3 regions of the Streptomyces sp. NPDC058221 genome follow, and region 3 is predicted to be linked to each of the others. Evidence: riboswitches for the same ligand, from Rfam matches in the RefSeq annotation. Region 3 holds a riboswitch; each other region holds the start of a gene.
What was found. A riboswitch is a leader RNA that binds a small molecule or an ion and turns the genes downstream of it on or off. The one in region 3 is predicted to bind S-adenosylmethionine.
Positions count from the first base shown of each region.

Region 1: it holds a riboswitch for S-adenosylmethionine, as region 3 does, so the genes downstream of both, ACFVW8_RS03970 (hypothetical protein) here and ACFVW8_RS18700 (glutathione S-transferase family protein) in region 3, are expected to answer to the same signal.
Region 2: it holds a riboswitch for S-adenosylmethionine, as region 3 does, so the genes downstream of both, thrC (threonine synthase) here and ACFVW8_RS18700 (glutathione S-transferase family protein) in region 3, are expected to answer to the same signal.

Region 1 covers NZ_JBHVWF010000006.1:91,098-97,777, forward strand. Annotated here, with positions in the region: gene ACFVW8_RS03950 (hypothetical protein) at 1-340, opposite strand, end outside; gene ACFVW8_RS03955 (hypothetical protein) at 580-1,197, opposite strand; gene ACFVW8_RS03960 (hypothetical protein) at 1,263-1,847, opposite strand; gene ACFVW8_RS03965 (phosphocholine-specific phospholipase C) at 2,291-4,357, shown strand; SAM riboswitch class IV at 4,498-4,607, shown strand; gene ACFVW8_RS03970 (hypothetical protein) at 4,658-5,050, shown strand; gene ACFVW8_RS03975 (cytochrome P450) at 5,252-6,547, shown strand; gene ACFVW8_RS03980 (cytochrome P450) at 6,544-6,680, shown strand, end outside.
Region 2 covers NZ_JBHVWF010000003.1:141,406-148,085, forward strand. Annotated here, with positions in the region: gene otsB (trehalose-phosphatase) at 1-146, shown strand, start outside; gene ACFVW8_RS02380 (trehalose-6-phosphate synthase) at 123-1,514, opposite strand; gene ACFVW8_RS02385 (hypothetical protein) at 1,611-3,425, opposite strand; gene ACFVW8_RS02390 (glucosyl-3-phosphoglycerate synthase) at 3,461-4,414, opposite strand; SAM riboswitch class I at 4,568-4,694, shown strand; gene thrC (threonine synthase) at 4,712-6,004, shown strand; gene ACFVW8_RS02400 (MoaD/ThiS family protein) at 6,036-6,314, shown strand.
Region 3 covers NZ_JBHVWF010000053.1:23,159-29,838, reverse strand. Annotated here, with positions in the region: gene ACFVW8_RS18710 (amino acid ABC transporter ATP-binding protein) at 1-81, opposite strand, end outside; gene ACFVW8_RS18705 (amino acid ABC transporter permease) at 180-1,184, opposite strand; SAM riboswitch class IV at 1,743-1,888, shown strand; gene ACFVW8_RS18700 (glutathione S-transferase family protein) at 2,240-2,947, shown strand; gene ACFVW8_RS18695 (ATP-binding cassette domain-containing protein) at 3,004-5,388, opposite strand; gene ACFVW8_RS18690 (VOC family protein) at 5,541-5,897, opposite strand; gene ACFVW8_RS18685 (IclR family transcriptional regulator) at 6,142-6,680, shown strand, end outside.

The DNA of each region.
Region 1 (6,680 bases), on a different contig from region 3:
GCTCGACCAGCGCCGACGGCTCGGACCGAACCGCGTACAGGCAGAGCAGGGCTCCCGTGGTGAACGCGTAGCTCACGGCCACGGTCAGCCCCGACTGCAGATGGACCCCCCACCCCCGGCGCCCGCTCCGGAACGACACCCGGCTGTGCAGCTCGGTCGCGATGACCGTGGACACCACGGTGACCAGCGCGTTCGCCACAGCCAACGGCATCGTGCCGTGCAGCAGGACCAGCACCCCGCTGGACGCGACCCCGACCCCGCCGCCGCAGACCACGAAGCGCACGAAGGCCGCGACAAGCGGGTGGGGCCCGCGTGTCGTGCGAGGGGCAGGGGCGGTCACGAGATGCCTCCGGAGGATTGTGTGGAGCGGTACGAAGATTCCACCCCAGAACCTACGGACTCGGCGTCCCCCGGACGACCCGGTTTTCTCCCCGATCTTTCTGGGGGTTGTCCCCGAGGGGGCCTCAGGGGCCTGGGGGACAACCCCCACCGCGCGCACCCGGCGTGCTTGGCGCTTGAAGGGGTTGCGGGGCTACCGGACGGCTGCAGGAGGGTACTCACGCACCGCCACGGGCGGGCTCAGCCGCAGTGGTCCGCCTTCTCCTCATCGGTCATCGCCCGGGTGTGCTGCGTTTTGGTGCTCGGTGCGTCCGGCATCGGGCCGGTCGCGTCGAAGGGCACGTACCAGTAGTAATGCCCGTAGAAGCGGTCCGGGAAGTGCAGCTCGTACGTACCGTTGACGTGCTGCATCTGGGCCTCGCGGGTCACCCAGCCGACCTCGCCCGGCCGGACGTTCACGGCCGTCAGCTCCGACTCGGTGTGCGAACTCTCCCAGGTGTGCCCGTAGGTGGCCGTGATGCTCATCTTGAACACGAGCGAGAAGCCGTACTCCGCGGTCAGCGAGACGCCGACGCTGTTGGACTCGCCTGTGGTGTCCGACCAGCCGACGGTGGAGGTCTGGCTGTCCGGGGTGCAGTTGAAGGCGGAGTCGCCCACCTGATGGGCCTCGCCCATCGATATCTCGGCTGCCCCGTCGGGGTGGAAGACGCAGCTGTCGGTCCCGTTGTCGCACTTGTCGAGCAGTTCGCGAATGGTGGGCTGGTCCTCGGCGAGCGCGGTACCCGGAGCGATCAGGACGGCGCTGCCCGCCGTCACGAGCGCCGCAAGAAGCAGGGGGAGCCGGATCTTTACTGTCATGGGTGATCTCCGTGGGGGGTGATCGTGTCTGTTGGGGAGAGCGTCAGTGGCCGTGGGGACGGCTGTCAGCTGAAGCCGATGGACTGGGTGCGGTCGTTCATGAACGACCCGATGGATGGGCTGTTCTCCTCGAACGGCCCGTCCCGGTCGCCGTTCAGTCCCGGCTCGGGGTAGAGCCAGAGTGCGCAGCCGCCCCATGGCTGCACGGAGGAGATGCGGTTCTTCCAGTCGTCGCCGAGGTCGAACTGGAAGTTGACCCAGCCGTCCTTCACACACGGCTCGGCGCCCCAGACGGTCAGGGAGTCCCCTCCGTACTGCTCGTCGTCGAAGAAGGTCCCCTGGATGGCACCGTCCTGCGCCTGGGCGGTCATCTGTGCGTTGAACGTGTCACTGCGTACCGCCTCGGTCGCGGTGGGCGGTGCGCCGGTGATCCGGCCTCCGCTGGCGGCCTCGATGGCCTCGGTGAACGTCCGGTAGCAGCTCTCGGTGCCCGACGTCGCGTTCACTGTGCAGTGCTGGGCGCTGCCGTCACCGGCCGGTGGCCCGGCCGTGTCCCGGTCGGCCGCACCGGCCGACGGGGCGACGGCGGCGGCCGAGAGCAGCAGTGCCGCGGTCAGGATGCCTGAGGTACGTACAGATCTTGCGCGCATAGGCAACATCACTCTCCAGAGAGGCAGTTGGCTCTCCGCCCCTGTCCGGAATCGCTCACGGCAAACCGGCCGTGAAGCCCCTCTTCCACTTGATTTCACGGAGTGAAAGAAGGGGGCGATGGAGAGGGACTCACCCGTGCGTGGATCGTTGACCGCAGGCAGCCCGCCTTTGGGCCCGGCGGCTCACCCACCGGGGCCAGTACAGGATCGGAGCGAAATGTCAGGGATGCGAGCAGTGCGGACCGGAGGGGACCGGTCACCTCCGGTCCATGTGCAGCTCATTCCGCGGTCGCGGGCCGGGTTCTCGACCCGCCCCGTCGCCGGCTGTTCGGCCGAAGGCCATCGCGTGCACACTGCAAGGGTCTTCCGTACCACCCGCCCGTTCTGGAACACTCCAGTCGCTTTCGACCCCATGTCCCCTCACCCCACAGAGGCCCCCACTCATGGCAGAACTGAACCGTCGCCGCCTCCTGCAGCTCGCCGGAGGCGCAGTCGCCTTCTCCGGGTTGTCGAGCAGCATCGCCCGTGCCGCGTCGCTTCCCGCGAAGGGCAGCACCGGCACGATCCAGGATGTCGAGCACATCGTCGTGCTGATGCAGGAGAATCGTTCCTTCGATCACTACTTCGGCACCATGAAGGGTGTGCGGGGTTTCGGTGACCCTCGTCCGGTGACGCTGCCCGGCGGGAAGCCGGTCTGGCACCAGAAGGACGGGCTCGGCAAGGAGGTGCTGCCGTTCCGGCCGCCGGCCGATGATCTCGGGCTGCAGTTCCTCCAGGATCTGAACCACGACTGGGCCGGTGGGCACCGCGCTTTGAACAAGGGTGCGTACGACCAGTGGGTGCCCGCCAAGACGGCGACGACGATGGCCCATCTCACCCGGGAGGACATCCCGTTCCACTACGCGCTCGCCGACGCGTTCACCGTCTGCGACGCGTACCACTGCTCGTTCCTCGGCTCGACCGACCCGAACCGGTACTACCTGTGGAGCGGGTACACCGGCAACGACGGCACCGGTGGCGGTCCTGTGCTCGGAAACGCCGAGGCAGGGTACGGCTGGACCACCTACCCCGAGCGGCTGGAGCAGGCAGGGGTGTCGTGGAAGGTCTACCAGGACATCGGTGACGGACTCGACGCCGCCGGGTCCTGGGGATGGATCGATGACGCCTACCGGGGGACTTACGGCGACAACTCGCTGCTTTATTTCAACAGTTACCGCGATGCCAAACCCGGCGACCCGCTCTTCGACAAGGCGCGCACCGGCACCGATGTCAAGAACGGCGACGGGCTCCTCGACGATCTGAAGGCGGACGTCCAGGCCGGGACGCTGCCCAAGATCTCGTGGGTGGTGTCTCCCGAGGCATACAGCGAGCACCCCAACTGGCCTGCCAACTACGGGGCCTGGTACATCTCACAGGTGCTGGACGCGCTGACATCCGACCCCGAGGTGTGGGGGCGTACCGCCCTCTTCGTCACCTACGACGAGAACGACGGCTTCTTCGATCATGTCGTGCCGCCGTTCGTGCCGTCCGGGGCCGCGCAGGGGCTGTCCACAGTGGACACCTCCGCCGACTACTTCCCCGGCGACATCGGCAACGGCGCCGGGCCGTACGGGCTCGGCCAGCGTGTGCCCATGACCGTCGTGTCCCCGTGGAGCACCGGCGGCTTCTCGTGTTCGGAGGTCTTCGACCACACCTCCGTCATCCGGTTCATGGAGGAACGCTTCGGCGTGCACGAGCCCAACATCTCGCCCTGGCGCCGCGCCGTCTGCGGCGATCTGACCTCGGCCTTCGACTTCGGCCGTTCGGACATCGAGCCGGTCTCGCTGCCTTCCACGGACGGGTACGCGCCGCCGGACGCCGACCGGCATCCCGACTACGTACCGGTGCCGCCGGCCACCGGCAGTGTGCCGAAGCAGGAGCCGGGCGGGCGGCCCACCCGGCCGCTGCGGTACGCGCCCCTCGTGGATGGGGTGGCCGACCCGGCCACCGGGAAGTACCAGCTCACCTTCAGCGGTGGCGACGCGGCCGGTGCGCAGTTCCTCGTGACGTCCGCGAACCGCACCGACGGGCCGTGGACGTACACCACCGAGGCGGGCAAATCACTCTCGGACAGTTGGAACACGGACTACTCCGGGGAGACGACCGACCTCGCGGTGCACGGCCCGAACGGCTTCCTGCGTGCGTTCCGGGGGCCCGGCAAGGCGGCGGGGCCGGAGGTGACGGCACGTCATGATGCCGTGAGCGGGGGGCTTGAGCTGACCTTCACCAATGCGGCGGCCGGGACGGTGCAGCTGACCGTGCGCAGCGCCGACGCCTACGGAGGAGGGGTGCAGACCTTCGCGGTCCGTGCGGGCGCGACCGTGAAGCACACAGTCGACCTGCGGGCCGGCAAGCGCTGGTACGACGTCACGGTGGTCTCCGACACGGACGAGACGTTTCTTCGCCGGTTCGCCGGGCATGTCGAGACGGGCGAGGCCGGTTCCAGCGACCCGGGCCTCGTCACCGCCTGACCGGACCGACGCCGGGATGGCGCGGTGTCAGGGGTGCACGGGGCCCGGCCCTGTGCACCCCTGACCGTCCGTCCGCTGTGCGGTGCCGCTCGTGGGGGCTGCGCCCCCGTGCGTCAGAGTGTGCGTTAGAGTTTTCGCCGGGTCATGAGTTCCAGCGTGTAGCCCCGGCTGGCTGGACGGCACCCCGCTCCGCTGCGGGTGCTCCGGGTGACGACCTGCCCCGTGCGCGAGGTGCGGGGAACAGCGGACCGCGGTGCAGAGCGCTCGGGGTCCATCATCCCCGGAAGGCGAGACCTCACCATGCTGCGTCACCTCACCGAGAACGGTTCCGTCCGGAGCGACGGCTGCGACCGTTACGCCGCGGGCCATCAGGTGCACTGGATCCACGCCAAGAAGTGCCGCCAGGAGCCGGGGCAGGCCGTCGAGATCCTCTTGACGGCCGGCGACGTCAGTGACGGCGGGTGGGTGGAACTGCGTGCCGCCTTCGACTACGCGGGTGACCTCCCGCCGGTGTGGACCCATGCCCCGGATGTGCTGCGGGAGGCGCTCTCCGGTCATCGCGGACGCGTGTACTGGCTGCCCCGGTGGCATGCGCTGAAGCTCGTGGTCGGCGACAGCCGGGTCGCAGGGCTTGTCAACGTCGCGTTCGAGGGCGGGGAGTTGTGCGGCGTATCCGGCTCCGGGCGGGAGTAGCCCGGGGCCCGGCGGGCGTGGTTGTGAGGCGAGGCGATGGTCAATTATGGCGAGATGTCAGGCAGTTGCGCCGGACTGCTTGGCTGGGCTTGCAGATTTGATCGGTGTTGACCGATGTGGCGTCACATAAAATCCTTATAGTGAACGTGCGTTGATCGCATGATCGTGACGCGTGAAGCTTCCGCCACAGGAGTCAGGACGATGACGCGCCCATCCTCCGCAGAGCCCGCGCCCGCCTCGCCCCCTTCGGAGTGCCCCGCGCACGTGGGGCCGGGCGCCGTGCCGCTCAGCGGCCCCTCCTTCCAGACCGAGCCGCGCGCCGTCTATCGCGCGATGCGGCGTGATCACGGGCCGGTCGTCCCCGTGGAGCTGGCCGGCGGATTCCCTGCCTGGCTGGTCATCGGGTACCGCGAACTGCACCACGTCACCAGCGACGGCGAGCTGTTCCCGCGCGATGTCGGCCTGTGGAACCAGTGGGAGTACATACCCGAGGACTGGCCCCTGCTGCCCATGGTGGGACGGCCCCTGCCGTCCATCTACTTCAGTGCGGGGGAGGAGCACCGGCGGCACGCGAGGATGGTCGGTCCCGCGCTGGAAGGGGCCGACCCGTTCGAGATCCGCAGCCACTGCGAGCAGTTGGCCGACCGGCTGATCGACAGCGTGTGCAGCCGGGGTACCGCGGACCTCGTCGCCGAGTTCTGTGAGCCCCTTCCCGTGCTCGTCCTCGCGCGTCTGGTCGGGTTCCCCGATGACGAAGGCGCGGACATCGCCCAGGTGTTGAAGGACCTGGCCGACGGCGGCCCGGGTGCGCAGGAGGCTCATCTGCGCTTCGGGGAGCACATGCAGCGGCTGGTGGCAGCCAGGCGCGCCGAGCCCGGGGACGACGTGACCTCCCGGATGCTGGCCTTTCCCGAGGCCTTCACCGACGAGGAGTACATGCTCGACCTGATGGCCATCACGGCCGCCGGGCACCTCACCACCGCCGACTGGATCAGCAACTCGCTGCGGCTGATGCTCACCGAGGACGAGTTCGCCGACTCGATGGCCGGTGGCCGGCGCAGCGTGGCGGAGGCCATGAACGAGGTGCTCTGGGAGGACGGTCCGACCCAGATCCTCGCCGGACGCTGGGCCGCCAGGGACACCCAGCTCGGCGGGCAGCGGATCAAGGCGGGTGACATGCTGCTGCTCGGACTCGGCGCCGCCAACACCGACCCGCTGATCCGGCAGAACCTGTCGGGCGGCGGCGCCTCGGCCCAAGGCGGCAACGGCGCGCATCTGGCCTTCAGTCACGGCGAGTACCGGTGCCCCTTCCCCGCCCAGGAGATCGCCGAGATCATCGCCCGTACCGGCATCGAGGTGCTGCTCGACCGGTTGCCCGACCTTGAGCTCGGTGTGGCCGTCGCCGACCTCGTACGGCGGCCCTCCGCCTTTCTGCGCGGGACCACCTCGCTCCCCGTCCGGTTCACCCCCGTTCGTACGACAGGAGACCTCTCGTGAACTGCCCTCACGCCGCCGCGCGCGCAGCAGCCCCGGACGCCGGGACCGTCGTCATCGACCCCATGGTCCAGGACCTGGACGGGGAGACGGAAAGACTGCGCGGGGCCGGCCGGCTCGCGCGGATCGAGCTGCT
Region 2 (6,680 bases), on a different contig from region 3:
GCACCGAGGGCCCCGACGGCACGCCCGGTCTGCTGATCTGCAGCGGCGGGGCCGAGGTGCCCGAACTGGCCGAGCGTGCCGACCTGTTGCTGCCGGGGCCGGGAGCCGTCGTGGAGTTCCTGTCAGTCCTGGCGCAGCGCCTCTAGCTGGTCCATGAACCACTGCTGCGGCGGCAGCGCGGTCGCCGCGGCGGCCAGCCGCTCCGTGCGCACCGTCCGCTCGTCCTGCGGCATCGTCAGCGCCTCGTGCAGGGCGTCGGCGGTGGCGGACACGTCGTACGGGTTCACCGTGATCGCGTCGTCGCCCAGCTCCTCGTACGCCCCGGCCTCCCGCGACAGCACCAGCGCGCAGCCGTGGTCGGAGACGACCGGGACCTCCTTGGCGACCAGGTTCATCCCGTCCCGGATGGGGTTGACGAGTGCCACGTCGGCCAGCCGGTACGCGGCCAGTGAGCGGGCGAAGTCGTCCTTCACATGGAGCACGACCGGGGTCCAGTCAGCCGTCCCGTACACCGTATTGATGTCGTCGGCGACGCGCTGCACCTCGGCCGTGTACTCCCGGTACACCGCGAGGTCCTGCCGCGAGGGGTAGGCGAACGCGATGTGGACGACGCGGCCGCGCCACTCGGGCCGCTCGTCGAGCAGGGCCCGGTAGGCGAGCATCCCGCGGACGATGTTCTTGGACAGCTCGGTGCGGTCCACCCGCACGACGGTCTTCCGGCCCGGGCCCACCTGCTCGCGCAGCGCCGCCATCCGTTCGTCCACGTCCGCCTCGTGCGCGCGGCGGCGCAGGAAGTCCGCGTCGGCGCCGAGCCCGTGCACACCGATGCGGGTGCGCCCGGTGCCGCCGAGGATCTCCGTACAGCAGCCGATGAAGGCGTCCGCCCAGCGCCGGGTCAGGAAGGCCGCCCGGTCGGCGCCGAGGATGCCGTGCAGCAGCTGCTCGGCGATGTCGTCGGGCAGCATCCGGAAGTAGTCGACGGGCGCCCACGGGGTGTGCGAGAAGTGGCCGATCCGCAGGTCGGGGCGGAGCTCGCGGAGCATGCCGGGCACCAGCGCCAGGTGGTAGTCCTGCACCAGGACCGCCGCGCCCTCGCCCGCCTCCTCGGCGAGCGCCTCGGCGAAGGCCCGGTTGTAGGTCTCGAACGAGGCCCACTGCCGGCGGAACTCCGCGTCGAAGACGGGCTCCACGGGGGTCTGGTAGAGCAGGTGGTGGACGAACCAGAGCACCGAGTTCGCGATGCCGTTGTACGCGTCGGCGTGCACCTGCGCGTCGATGTCGAGCATCCGTACACCCGGCTCACCGACCCCGCGCCGCACCGCCTCGCGGTCGCCGTCGCCCAGCGCGGCGCAGACCCACATCTTGTCGTCGACGGCGCTCAGTCCGGAGACGAGCCCGCCCCCGCCGCGTTTCGCGTCGAGCGAGCCGTCCTCGCCCAGCGTGTACGAGACCGGACCGCGGTTGGACGCGACGAGTACCTGGGAGGCGGACTGGGGGGCGTGCTCGGAGACCATGTTGCGGAATCTAGCCCGATCACGAACCGCGCAAACGTGCGTGCGGCCGCGCTCCCGGGGGAGTGCGGCCGCACGCGGGCGGACAGCGGGGCCGGGTCAGCCGTTGCGGGAGCGTCCGCGGGTCAGCCCGAAGGCGACGCTTCCGGTCGCGCCGAGAGCGAGTGCGAGGGCTCCCAGCAGCCACAGCTGCTCATGGCCGGTGCCGGTGGCGGCCATCGAGCCGCCGTCGTACCCGGCCGGCGGGGCGGGGGGACCGGGCGGCGTCGGCCGGTGCTGGTGGGTCACCGAGGGGGACGGCTCCGGGTGGCCGGCTCCGGGGTCGGGGGAGTGGCTCGGCGGCGGGGGCGGCGTCGGGTCGGGCTTCTCGACGACCGGAGTCACGCCGCAGCCCGGGTCGGTGCTGCCCGGTTCGCAGTTGGAGCGCGGCGACTGCACGTCGATGCCGTTGTGGAGTCTGCCGTCGCCGGTGGCCGGGTCGTTGACGGTGAGGGAGTACGTCACGGTCGCGGTCTTCCCGGCCGGGATGTCGCCCAGGTAGCCGATCCGCGGTGCCTGGTACGAGACGTTCCCGAGGGTCGCCCGGGCGTCGTCGTTGTAGACGGCGTCGTCGAGGTTGTCGCCGAGGTCGTCGGTGAATTTGGCGTTCGGGTAGTCGAGCGAGCTGATGTTCTTCGCACGGACGGTGTACGTGACGGTGTCACCGGGAGCGACGGCGCCGGACGGCGAGGCGGTCTTGGAGATCTCCAGGTCCGGTACGGGGACGGAGAACGCCAGCGCGGACGGGACGTACGTGTCGCCCTTGGTGCCGAAGGTCAGCGTGGTCGAGGTGTCGCCGGGCCGGATGGTGTCGTCGGGTACCTCGAACTCCTTGGCGTCGATGCTCAGGTTGTTGACGTAATCCGGATCGGCGGAGCCGTCGGCGGCGCTGACGAAGAAGTTGTTGGTGTTGCCCGTGTGGGGCTCGGTGACGTTCCGGTCCTCGATCAGGAAGCGGTCGCCGGGGGTGTTCCAGTCGCCCTCGTACGCGGTCACGGAGGCGCGGATCTTCCCGTGGCCCGAGCGGTAGAAGCCGTCCACCCCGACCGTGGTGTCGGGTGAGGTGGAGCGCTGGAGCACGTGGCCGCCGTAGACGTAGACGTTGCGGCGTTCGGGGGCGTAGGTCTCGTCCGGTGCGTCGTAGGCGTAGACGACGGTGAGCGACCAGCCCGCCACGCAGCCCTTGCCGTTGGCGGACCAGATGTCGCCGACGGCGACGGGGAGCGGTGCTCCGGTGCCGGTGACCCGGCCGAACGCGGCGGTGACGTCGGCCTCGCCCGTGTAGTAGTGCGGGCCGTTGGTGGTCGAGGGGTCCTGGACCAGGTCCTCGGCGGAGACCTTCCCGGCCGGGGCGCCGTCGACCCCGATGGCGGGGACGGCGTCCAGCGGCTCACCGGGGGAGCCCGCCACATCGGCGCCTGAGATGTCGCAGCGCTTCAGCGCGCTGCCGCTGGGGCCCCGGTAGGTGCCGTCGTTGCCGCCCCAGAACAGCCGGGCGTACGTCACCCGGGCGCCGGGCGGGACGGTGACGCGGCCGGTGCTCGACCCGAAGCCGTCCGTGGTGCCCGCGGTGTTCAGCCGCTGCATGTCGAAGGTGTTGTTGTTGTCCCGGCCCTGGCCGGATGCGGCGACGGCGCACCGGCCGGCCATGTCGGCGGGGCTGGTGGGGCAGCCCATGACGGTGTTGCCGACGGTCCTGAAGTCGCCGTACACGGCCTCGTCGTAGCGCTGGGCGAACGGCGAGACGACATCGGCGGCCGCGGGGGCGGCATGGACGAGTCCGGTGACGGCGGTGCTCAGCAGGGCCAGGGCGGCGAGGGAGACCGGCAGTCTGCGGCTCCGGCGCAGCATGGTCATGAATGGGGGGAATGCCATGCAGCGAACTTAAAGAAGATTTACGCCTTAATCGGTCACGCCGCGCGGTGCGAGACGTACTCCGCGATCTCGCACATCGGCGGCCGCTCCTCGGTGTCCACCGCGTACGTGTGCGGGACGAAACCGCGCTCGCCCCGCTCGAACTGGGTCAGCGAGGGCCGGACCAGATGCCCCCGGGAGAGCCGCAGCTGCGCGGTCCGGTAGATGGCCGCCGCCATCCGGCCGAGCGCCTGGCCGTCCTGATGGCGGTGTTTCCGGACGCCGACGTCGACCTGGCCGAGCGCGTCCAGGCCGACCGTGTGCAGGGCGTCGACGAGCAGCCCCAGCTCCACTCCGTAACCGACCGGGAACGGCAGCTGTTCGAGCAGGGAGCGGCGCACGGCGTACTCGCCGCCCAGCGGCTGGACGAAGCCGGCCAGCTGCGGCCAGTGCAGATTGAGCAGCGGCCGTGCCACCAGCTCGGTGACCCGTCCGCCCTGACCTGCGGTGTCGCCGAGCGGGCGGTCGTACATCGCCTTGACGAACTGCACCGAGGGGTCGGTCAGCAGCGGACCGACGATGCCGGAGACGAAGTCGGCCGAGAAGTCCTTCAGATCCGCGTCGATGAAGCAGACGATGTCACCGCCGGTCACCAGAAGTGACCGCCAGAGCACCTCGCCCTTGCCGGGCACGGCCGGGATGCGGGGCAGGACCGCGTCCCGGTGGATCACCCGGGCACCGGCCCGGCGCGCGACCTCGGCGGTGGAGTCCGTGGAGCCGGAGTCGATCACCACGAGTTCGTCGACCAGCCGGACCTTCTCCATGAGCTCGCGCCGGATCGTCGTGACGATGTCCCCGACCGTCGCCGCCTCGTTCAGCGCCGGCAGCACGACGCTCACGCTCCCGCTCCCGCTGTGCGGGTCGTTCCTGGCGGCCAGAAGCCGGTCCAGCGGACGGTCGGCGGCCGACCAGGAACGCCTGGTCAGCCAGCGTTCGACCTCTTCCAGCACGGTCGATACTCCCTGTGTGTGATCCATCTCGCGGTTCGGACGACTATCTCAACAGTCCGGTGCTTCGGTTACAGTCTTGAACAACGCAGATGGCCGTCGCATGCCGGGGGCCGTCCGCCGATAAACGCCTGGATCGATGGTCCAGTGCCATAGCGCTCATCCAGAGGGACAGAGGGAACGGCCCGTTGAAGTCCCGGCAACCCTCCTGCCGACCGCGAGGTTCGGTAGGGAAGGTGCCAATTCCGTCTTGTGGCGAAATGCGTCACAAGGAAGATGAGGAGAAAGGGCCTCGCCACCATGGCTGTTCAGACTGTTGAAGCAAACACCGACTCTTCTGTGGACCTCGGTCCCGCCGCGGCGCTTTCCTGCCGCGAGTGCGGAGAGCGATTCGAGCTCGGTCCGCTTTTCGCCTGTGTGACCTGTTTCGGGCCGCTCGAAGTGGCGTACGACCTGCCGAGCGGCTCCCCGGACGAGCTGAAGAAGCGCATCGAGGCCGGACCCAACAACATCTGGCGCTACGCGCCGCTGCTGCCGGTCCCCTCCGATGTCGCGGACAAGCCCAACATCAACCCCGGCTTCACCAAGCTGGTCAAGGCCGACAACCTCGCCCGTGAGCTGGGCGTCACCGGCGGTCTGTACGTCAAGGACGACTCCGGCAACCCGACGCACTCCTTCAAGGACCGCGTCGTCGCGATCGCCGTCGAGGCCGCCCGCGCCTTCGGCTTCACCACGCTCTCCTGCTCCTCCACCGGCAACCTGGCCGGAGCGGTCGGCGCCGCCGCCGCCCGGGCGGGCCTGCGGTCCTGCGTGTTCATCCCGCACGACCTGGAGCAGGGCAAGGTCGTCATGGCCGCGGTGTACGGCGGTGAGCTGGTCGGTATCGAGGGCAACTACGACGACGTCAACCGCTTCTGCTCGGAGCTCATCGGCGACCCGCTCGGTGAGGGCTGGGGCTTCGTCAACGTCAACCTGCGCCCGTACTACGGCGAGGGTTCCAAGACGCTCGCGTACGAGATCTGCGAGCAGCTCGGCTGGCAGCTGCCCGACCAGATCGTCATCCCGATCGCGTCCGGCTCGCAGCTCACGAAGATCGACAAGGGTCTCCAGGAGCTGATCAAGCTCGGTCTGGTCGAGGACAAGCCGTACCGGATCTTCGGCGCCCAGGCCGAGGGCTGCTCGCCGGTCTCCACCGCCTTCAAGGCCGGTCACGACGTCGTGCGGCCGCAGAAGCCGGACACCATCGCCAAGTCCCTGGCGATCGGCAACCCGGCCGACGGCCCGTACGTCCTGGACATCGCCCGCCGCACCGGCGGCGCCGTCGAGGACGTCAACGACGAGCAGGTCGTCGACGCGATCAAGCTCCTGGCGCGCACCGAGGGCATCTTCGCCGAGACCGCGGGCGGGGTGACCGTCGGCGTGACGAAGAAGCTGATCGAGGCCGGCCTGCTCGACCCGACGCTCACCACCGTCGTCCTGAACACAGGTGACGGCCTCAAGACGCTGGACGCGGTGGCCGCCACCTCGCAGGCGACGGCGACGATCCGTCCGAGCCTGGACGCCTTCCGCGCCGCCGGCCTCGGCACCAACTGACCTAACCGAGACTCCAGGAAGGGCACCCACCATGAGCGTCAAGGTCCGTATCCCCACCATCCTCCGCACCTACACGGGCGGCCAGGCCGAGGTCCCGGCCGAGGGCGCGACCCTCTCCCAGGTCATCGAGTCCCTGGAGAAGGACCACCCGGGCATCGCCGCCCGCGTCCTGGACGACCAGGGCAAGCTCCGCCGCTTCGTGAACGTGTACGTCAACGACGACGACGTGCGCTTTGAAGGCGGCCTGGAAGCGGTCACCCCGGACGGCGCCGGCGTCTCCATCATCCCGGCCGTCGCCGGCGGCTGCTGAGCCCTGCGGGGCCGAGCGGTTCCGACCGCCGGCTCCGACTGCACCGCGTCACCGCCATTGCCCCCTCCGCGACACAAGCGGAGGGGGCAATTCTGCATGGTTGAACGCGGTAGAGTGTGGGAAGTCCCCTCCGCTGCCCGTGCCCCCCGCATATGAGAATGCGCCCGGCCACGACAAGATGCAGCCAAAGTGCCTGAGCCTCTTGCGCCATAAGTCGCCTTTGCCTGGCCCGACTTGCCCAGGATCCTCACGGATTCCTCATATTCGGGCGCTCCGTGCTGCCCAGAATTCTCGTCCGATTGACCTGTTGCAGAGGGCAGTTGGGCAGATACATTCGGCCGCGGTCGACGCGTTCCGGCGCACGCA
Region 3 (6,680 bases):
GGTCAGCGCAACACCGTCCAGGACGCGTTGGGAGCCGTACCACTTGTGCACATCGTGCACTTCGACAGCGGCAGGGCGTATCGCAGGCGTCCCGACGGCGTCGGCCGCCGGCGCCGTGTCTGCCGTCCCTGTTGCCCCGGCCGAATCGGTCGGCTCCGCCGGCCCGGTCGCCTTGGCGGTCATATCGCCGTCTCCTTCCGGACCCTGACCCGCAGTTCGCCCAGGCCGGTCCGCAGCCTCTGCAACGGGGTCGGCGGCAGGGTGCGCAGCGCGCCCCGGGAGTAGTACCGCTCGACGTAGAACTGGATGACGGACACCACGCTGGTGAGGATCAGGTACCAGGCGGTGGCGACCAGCAGCAGCGGCACAATGTCGCCGGGATAGGTGCTGCCCATGCTCTGTACGGAGCCGAACAGGTCGAGCAGCGAGACGTAGAACACCAGCGAGGTGCCCTTGACCAGGCCTATCAGCTGGTTGACGTAGTTGGGGGTGATGGAGCGCAGGGCCTGCGGGAAGACGATCTTCGCGAACTGGTACCGCTTCGGGAGGCCGAGGGCGGATGCCGCCTCGTGCTGGCCCTGGTCGACGGAGAGGATGCCGCCACGCACCACTTCGGAGGCGTACGCCGCCTCGTTCAGGCTGAGACCGATCACGGCGACGACCATGTCGGTGGCGAGGCGCGACTCGTCGAAGCTGAAGAACGCCGGGCCGAACGGCACTCCCACGCTCAGCGTCCGGTAGAGCGCGCTGAAGTTGTAGAGGAACAGCAGGATCACGATCAGCGGGACCGATCGGAACAGCCAGGTGTACACCCAGCTGACCGCGCGCAGCACCGGGCTCGGGGAGAGTCTGGCCAGGGCCAGCAGCACACCGCCGATGAGCCCCAACACCGCGCTGTATACGGCGACTTCAAGGGTGACAAGGAGGCCTTCGAGGATGGTGGGGCGCAGGAACCAGTACTGGAACCGGTCCCACTGGTAGAAGGGGTTGGTCACCAGGCCGTGGATGATCTGGGCGACCAGCACGAGCACGACGGCGCTGACGATCCAGCGGCCGGGACGCAGCAGCGGCCGGACCCGCTGCGGGGCCAGGGGTTTCGGTTCGGCGGGTGGATCGAGGCGGGGTTCCGCCTCGGCGGGCGGCGCTGACCCGGAGGACACAGCGAGGCCGGGGGAATCACTCACGGAGGGCTCCAGCGGATGCGGACAGCCCGGACCGCGGACGGCAGCGCCGCCGCGCCGGCCGGGACGACTCGGCGCGGCAGGGCGTACAGCACGGAACGGGGCCGGACGGGGCGAGGGCACACCGCGACAGCGGTGGACGTCAGGGAATCAGAGGACCGTCAGCCTCGACAGAGACAGAGGCCGCGACAGGCGGCGGTACACAGTGCGCTGCTGACGCGCTGCAGGTCGACGGAGCGGTCGGCGCAGAGCATCACGCGGCCGCGGGACCGCCAGGCGGCCATCCCCTCAGCTGCGTGCATCGCTCTCACCGTCACCATTCCGCCCCCGCGGGGCCTCGCGCCTGCCGGACTTCATCCGGTCCGGTCCCACCTGGGGGCCCCGTGCGAGGGCCGCCGGCCGCCGGCCGGCGAGCCAGGGCTTTTCACTGACGCCCGGAGGCGTTCCGCGCCGCAAGTTAGGCATGCACCGTCAGGAATGTCAACGCCCGTGACCACCAGGCGAGACGGCCCGTACGGCCTTCTTGACGGCGTCACGCCGCGGACCGAAACTGGCGTGGACGGTCACGATTGTCAGCGCCCCCGTGCAGGATCGGTCCTGCTCACGGGGTCATCGGCCCCGGCTCGCTGGCAGGCAACCCTTCCACCGCGACGGGGTGCCCCGGGTGACGACCGGGTCCCGCCGGTGTGGCGGGACAAGCGTGGTCTCGCGTCTCGCGAGCCCCGGAGTCGGGACGGGTGGGAATTGTCCAGGAACGGCTTGACGAGGCGCCTGCACATCGATCTGCTGCGTGTCTCCAGCGCTTACTAGCCCGGAATCCCGGACGCGTGCCGGCCCGCACCTCGCGGTCCGGACCGGCACAAAAGCGCAGTCGTTCCACATCCGGCCGCTGGTGCCCACAAGGCGGCGGTGGCTTCCTCGTTCCCACCGGGATCCCCATAGGGAGAGTCATGCCCGAGACAGCTTCGCGCAGTTCCAGCACAGGCAACTCGATCACGTGCAGCTCGATCCCATCCGGACCGAGTCCGTGTGCCACGCCTCCTCGTCCTCAGGTGGCCGTGCCGTCCTCCCGCATCCACAGCCGCATCGGGGTCGGTCTGGCCGGCGGCTTCTACCCCGCTCCGCACCGCTACGAGCTGTTCCTGTCGGCCCGTTGTCCGCGCTCGCTGCGTATCTCGATCACTCTCGGCCTGCTCGGTCTCCAGGACTCGGTCGCCACCACACTCGTGGGACACCCCGCCGAGACACCCGAAGCCCTCGCCTCGCTGCGCAGTGCGTACGAGGCCACGATGCACCACTACGACGGGCCGCTGACGGCGCCCGCGCTGTGCGACCGCTGGAGCGGACGGATCGTCAGCAACCACACTCCCGACATACTCCGCGACCTGGCGGGCCTGCTCTCCGGCCACGACGAGGCCTGCCCCTCCGCGCTGCGCCCGACTGAGCTCGCCGCGGACATCGACGCCCTGTGTGACCTGCTCGACCAGGACGTCACCCCCTTCGCCGGGCCGTCGGAACGATCGGCGGCGCTGGACCTGGTGGACCAGTACCTCACCCTGCGGCCCCACGTCCTGGGCGAAGGGCTGACGGCTGCGGATGTGGACCTGTGGGTGGCGCTCGTCCATCTCGGCCCGGCCGCACTCGCCACGTATCCCCGGCTCCGGGGCTACGTACGCCGTCTCGGCGAGCACCCCGCCTTCCCCGGCGGTGACGACATGGTGCTGTTCTCGGTGTGCGCCGACCCGCTCGACGTCAACTGCGCCTGACGCCTGTGCACGCCAGACGCGGGGGTCCCGTCGGGACCCCCGCTGCGCCACCCGGGTCAGGCGCCGACGTAGGCCGCGAGGTGCTCGCCGGTGAGCGTGGAGCGGTCGGCGATGAGATCGGCGGGGGTCCCCTCGAAGACGAGCCTGCCGCCGTCATGACCTGCTCCGGGCCCCAGATCGATGATCCAGTCGGCGTGTGCCATGACCGCCTGGTGGTGCTCGATGACGATGACCGACTTGCCGGAGTCGACGAGCCGGTCGAGCAGGCCGAGCAGCTGCTCGACATCGGCGAGGTGGAGGCCGGTGGTCGGTTCGTCAAGGACGTAGACGCCGCCCTTCTCGGCCATGTGGGTGGCGAGCTTGAGTCGTTGCCGCTCGCCGCCGGAGAGCGTGGTGAGCGGCTGACCGAGGCTGAGGTAGCCGAGCCCCACGTCGGCGAGCCTGCCGAGGATGCGGTGTGCGGCCGGGGTGTGCGCCTCGCCGTCGCCGAAGAACTCCTCGGCCTCGGTCACCGACATCGCGAGCACCTCACTGATGTCGCGGCCGCCGAGGCGGTATTCCAGCACCGAGGCCAGGAACCGTTTCCCCTCGCACTCCTCGCAGACGGTGGCGACGCCGGCCATCATCGCGAGGTCGGTGTAGATGACGCCCGCCCCGTTGCAACCGGGGCAGGCACCCTCGGAGTTGGCGCTGAAGAGTGCCGGCTTGACGCCGTTGGCCTTCGCGAACGCCTTGCGGATCGGGTCGAGCAGGCCGGTGTACGTCGCGGGGTTGCTCCGTCGCGAACCGCGGATCGCGCTCTGGTCGATCGACACCACACCGTCCAGGCCCGAGACCGATCCGTGGATCAGCGAGCTCTTGCCGGAGCCGGCCACGCCGGTGACGACGGTGAGGACCCCGAGCGGGATGTCGACGTCGACGTCGGAGAGGTTGTTCGCCTGCGCGCCGCGGATCTCCAGCGCGCCGGTGGGCTTGCGCAATGCCTCCTTGAGCGTGGCCCGGTCGTCGAAATGACGGCCCGTGACCGTGCCCCCGGCCCGCAGCCCCTTGACGGTGCCCTCGAAGCACACCGTTCCGCCCGCCGTACCGGCACCGGGTCCGAGATCGACGACATGGTCGGCGATGGCGATCGTCTCCGGCTTGTGCTCCACGACGAGCACCGTGTTGCCCTTGTCCCGCAGGCGCAGCAACAGGTTGTTCATCCGCTGGATGTCGTGGGGGTGCAGGCCGGCGGTGGGCTCGTCGAAGACATAAGTGGTGTCGGTGAGGGAGGAGCCGAGGTGGCGGATCATCTTCACGCGCTGCGCCTCACCGCCCGACAGCGTGCCCGACGGCCGGTCGAGTGCCAGGTAGCCGAGACCGATCTCCACGAACGAGTCGAGCGTCTGCCCCAGCGCGGTGAGCAGGGGCGCCACCGAGGGCTCGTCGAGGCCGTGGACCCATGCGGCGAGGTCGCTGATCTGCATGGCGCAGGCGTCGGCGATGTTGATCCGCTCGATCTTCGACGACCGGGCCTCTTCGCTCAGCCGGGTGCCGTCGCACTCGGGGCAGGTGGTGAAGGTGACCGCCCGCTCCACGAACGCCCGGATGTGCGGTTGCAGGGCTTCCTTGTCCTTGGACAGGAACGACTTCTGGATCTTGGGGATCAGTCCCTCGTAGGTGAGGTTCACTCCCTCGACCTTGACCTTGACCGGCTCCCGGTGGAGGAAGTCCTGCATCTCCTTCTTGGTGTACTTGCGGATCGGCTTGTCCGGGTCGAGCAGGCCCGATTCGGCATAGACCCGGACGGTCCAGAAGCTGTCCGACTTCCAGCCGGGGATGGTGAACGCACCCTCGGCGAGCGACTTGGAGTCGTCGTAGAGCTGGGTGAGGTCGATGTCGGAGACGGTTCCCCGGCCCTCACAGCGCGTACACATCCCGCCGGTGCGGTTGAAGGTCGCCTTCACCGCCTTCTTGGCGCCGCGCTCGACCGTGATGGCACCGCTCGCCCGGACCGAGGGGACGTTGAACGCGTACGCGCCGGGCGGTCCGATGTGCGGCTTCCCGAGCCGGCTGAAGAGGATGCGCAGCATCGCGTTGGCGTCGGTGGCCGTGCCGACGGTGGACCGCGGATCGGCACCCAGCTTCTGCTGGTCGACGATGATCGCGGTCGTGAGGCCGTCCAGGACGTCGACCTCGGGCCTGGCCAGGGTCGGCATGAAGCCCTGGACGAAGGCGCTGTAGGTCTCGTTGATCAGCCGCTGCGACTCGGCGGCGATCGTGTTGAACACCAGGGAGGTCTTGCCCGATCCGGAGACACCGGTGAACACCGTGAGCCGCCGCTTCGGGATCTCGATGCTGACGTCCTTGAGGTTGTTCACGCGCGCACCGTGCACCCGGATCACGTCATGGATGTCAGCAGCGTGCGGCGCGGGCGACTGCGCGTCCGTCCTGGTGGTCATGCTTATGGTTTCCCCGTCTTTCGGCCGGGGCCGTCGTCGCGGCCCCGTAGGCATCGTCCGGCTCGGTCCGACCGGCTGCGAGCGGTACGCATTCTTACTTCGTCGGCGCGGCCGTGGCAACACTCCGCCGGCCCGCCCGGGCGGTTCGGTGCTCAGCTGTCCTGGAGCAGTCCGAGCACGTTGCCGTCGGGGTCGGTGAAGGTGGCCACCAGGCGGCCGCCACCGACGTCGTGCGCGGGTTCCCGCACGGTGGCACCCGCTGCCGTCACCTCGGCCAGCTTCGCCTCGATGTCCGGCACGTGCCAGTACGCCACGGGCCCGGTCATACCCTGCGGTCCGCCGCCCGGCACCAGCCCGATGTGCTGGCCCCCCGCCTCGTAACCGACGTAGTAGGGCTCGTCGGCCTGCGGAGCCACCCCGAGCAGGGCGGTGTACACGGCCTTGGCCGCCGCCAGGTCGGACACGGGGTGCAGGACGGTCTTGATTCCCTGGGTGGAAGAGCTGGTCACGGTCACTCCTGTGGTTCGTGGGCCGGTTCGGCCGGGCGGGACGGTCGTGCCGGGGCGGGGCCGCCGGCCGGTGTCCGTCATTCACGCTAGCCGCGGCTCAAGGGCCGCGCTTCTTCGTTCCTGATCGGTCCGCCCGTCCGTCCCGATCCCCCGCGATACTTCTTCCCCTCTTGCTCCGCCCCAGGTCAGGCGTCATGCCTGGGACATATTGCCGCCTTCCGGCGCCGGGTCCATGCTTAGGGGCATGGGTGACGAGGCCGGCCCCGGACTCACCGCGTACGTGAAGCGTGCTCTCCGAGTGATGGAGGTCGCCGGGGCACACGCGGGAGAAGTGCCGGTCCAGCAGCTGGCGCGGGAGGCCGGGCTGCCCATGGCCACGGTTCAGGACCTGCTGACGACTCTCGCGCAGGACGGCTATCTGACCGAGCTGGACAACGGCCTGTTCACCCCCGACCACAGCCACGGCCTCCTGAGTGCCGGACGCCACGGACCCGAGCTGCTGGATCGCGTCCGCCCCGTTCTGACGTCCTTGCGCAATGATCTTTCGGCCGCGGTCTATCTGACGGTGTACGAGGAGGGCGAGATCCGTGTCATGGAGATCGTCGACAGCGCACGGGCTCCCCGCGTGGACCTCTGGGTGGGTTTCCAGGACGCCGGGCACGCCACGGCCCTGGGCAAGACCGTGCTCCGTGAGCTGGACGAGAAGGCCCGCGCCGAGTACTTCTCCCGGCACCCGCTGACCGACCTCACACCCCGCACGATCACGCGCCGGGAGGAGCTGCT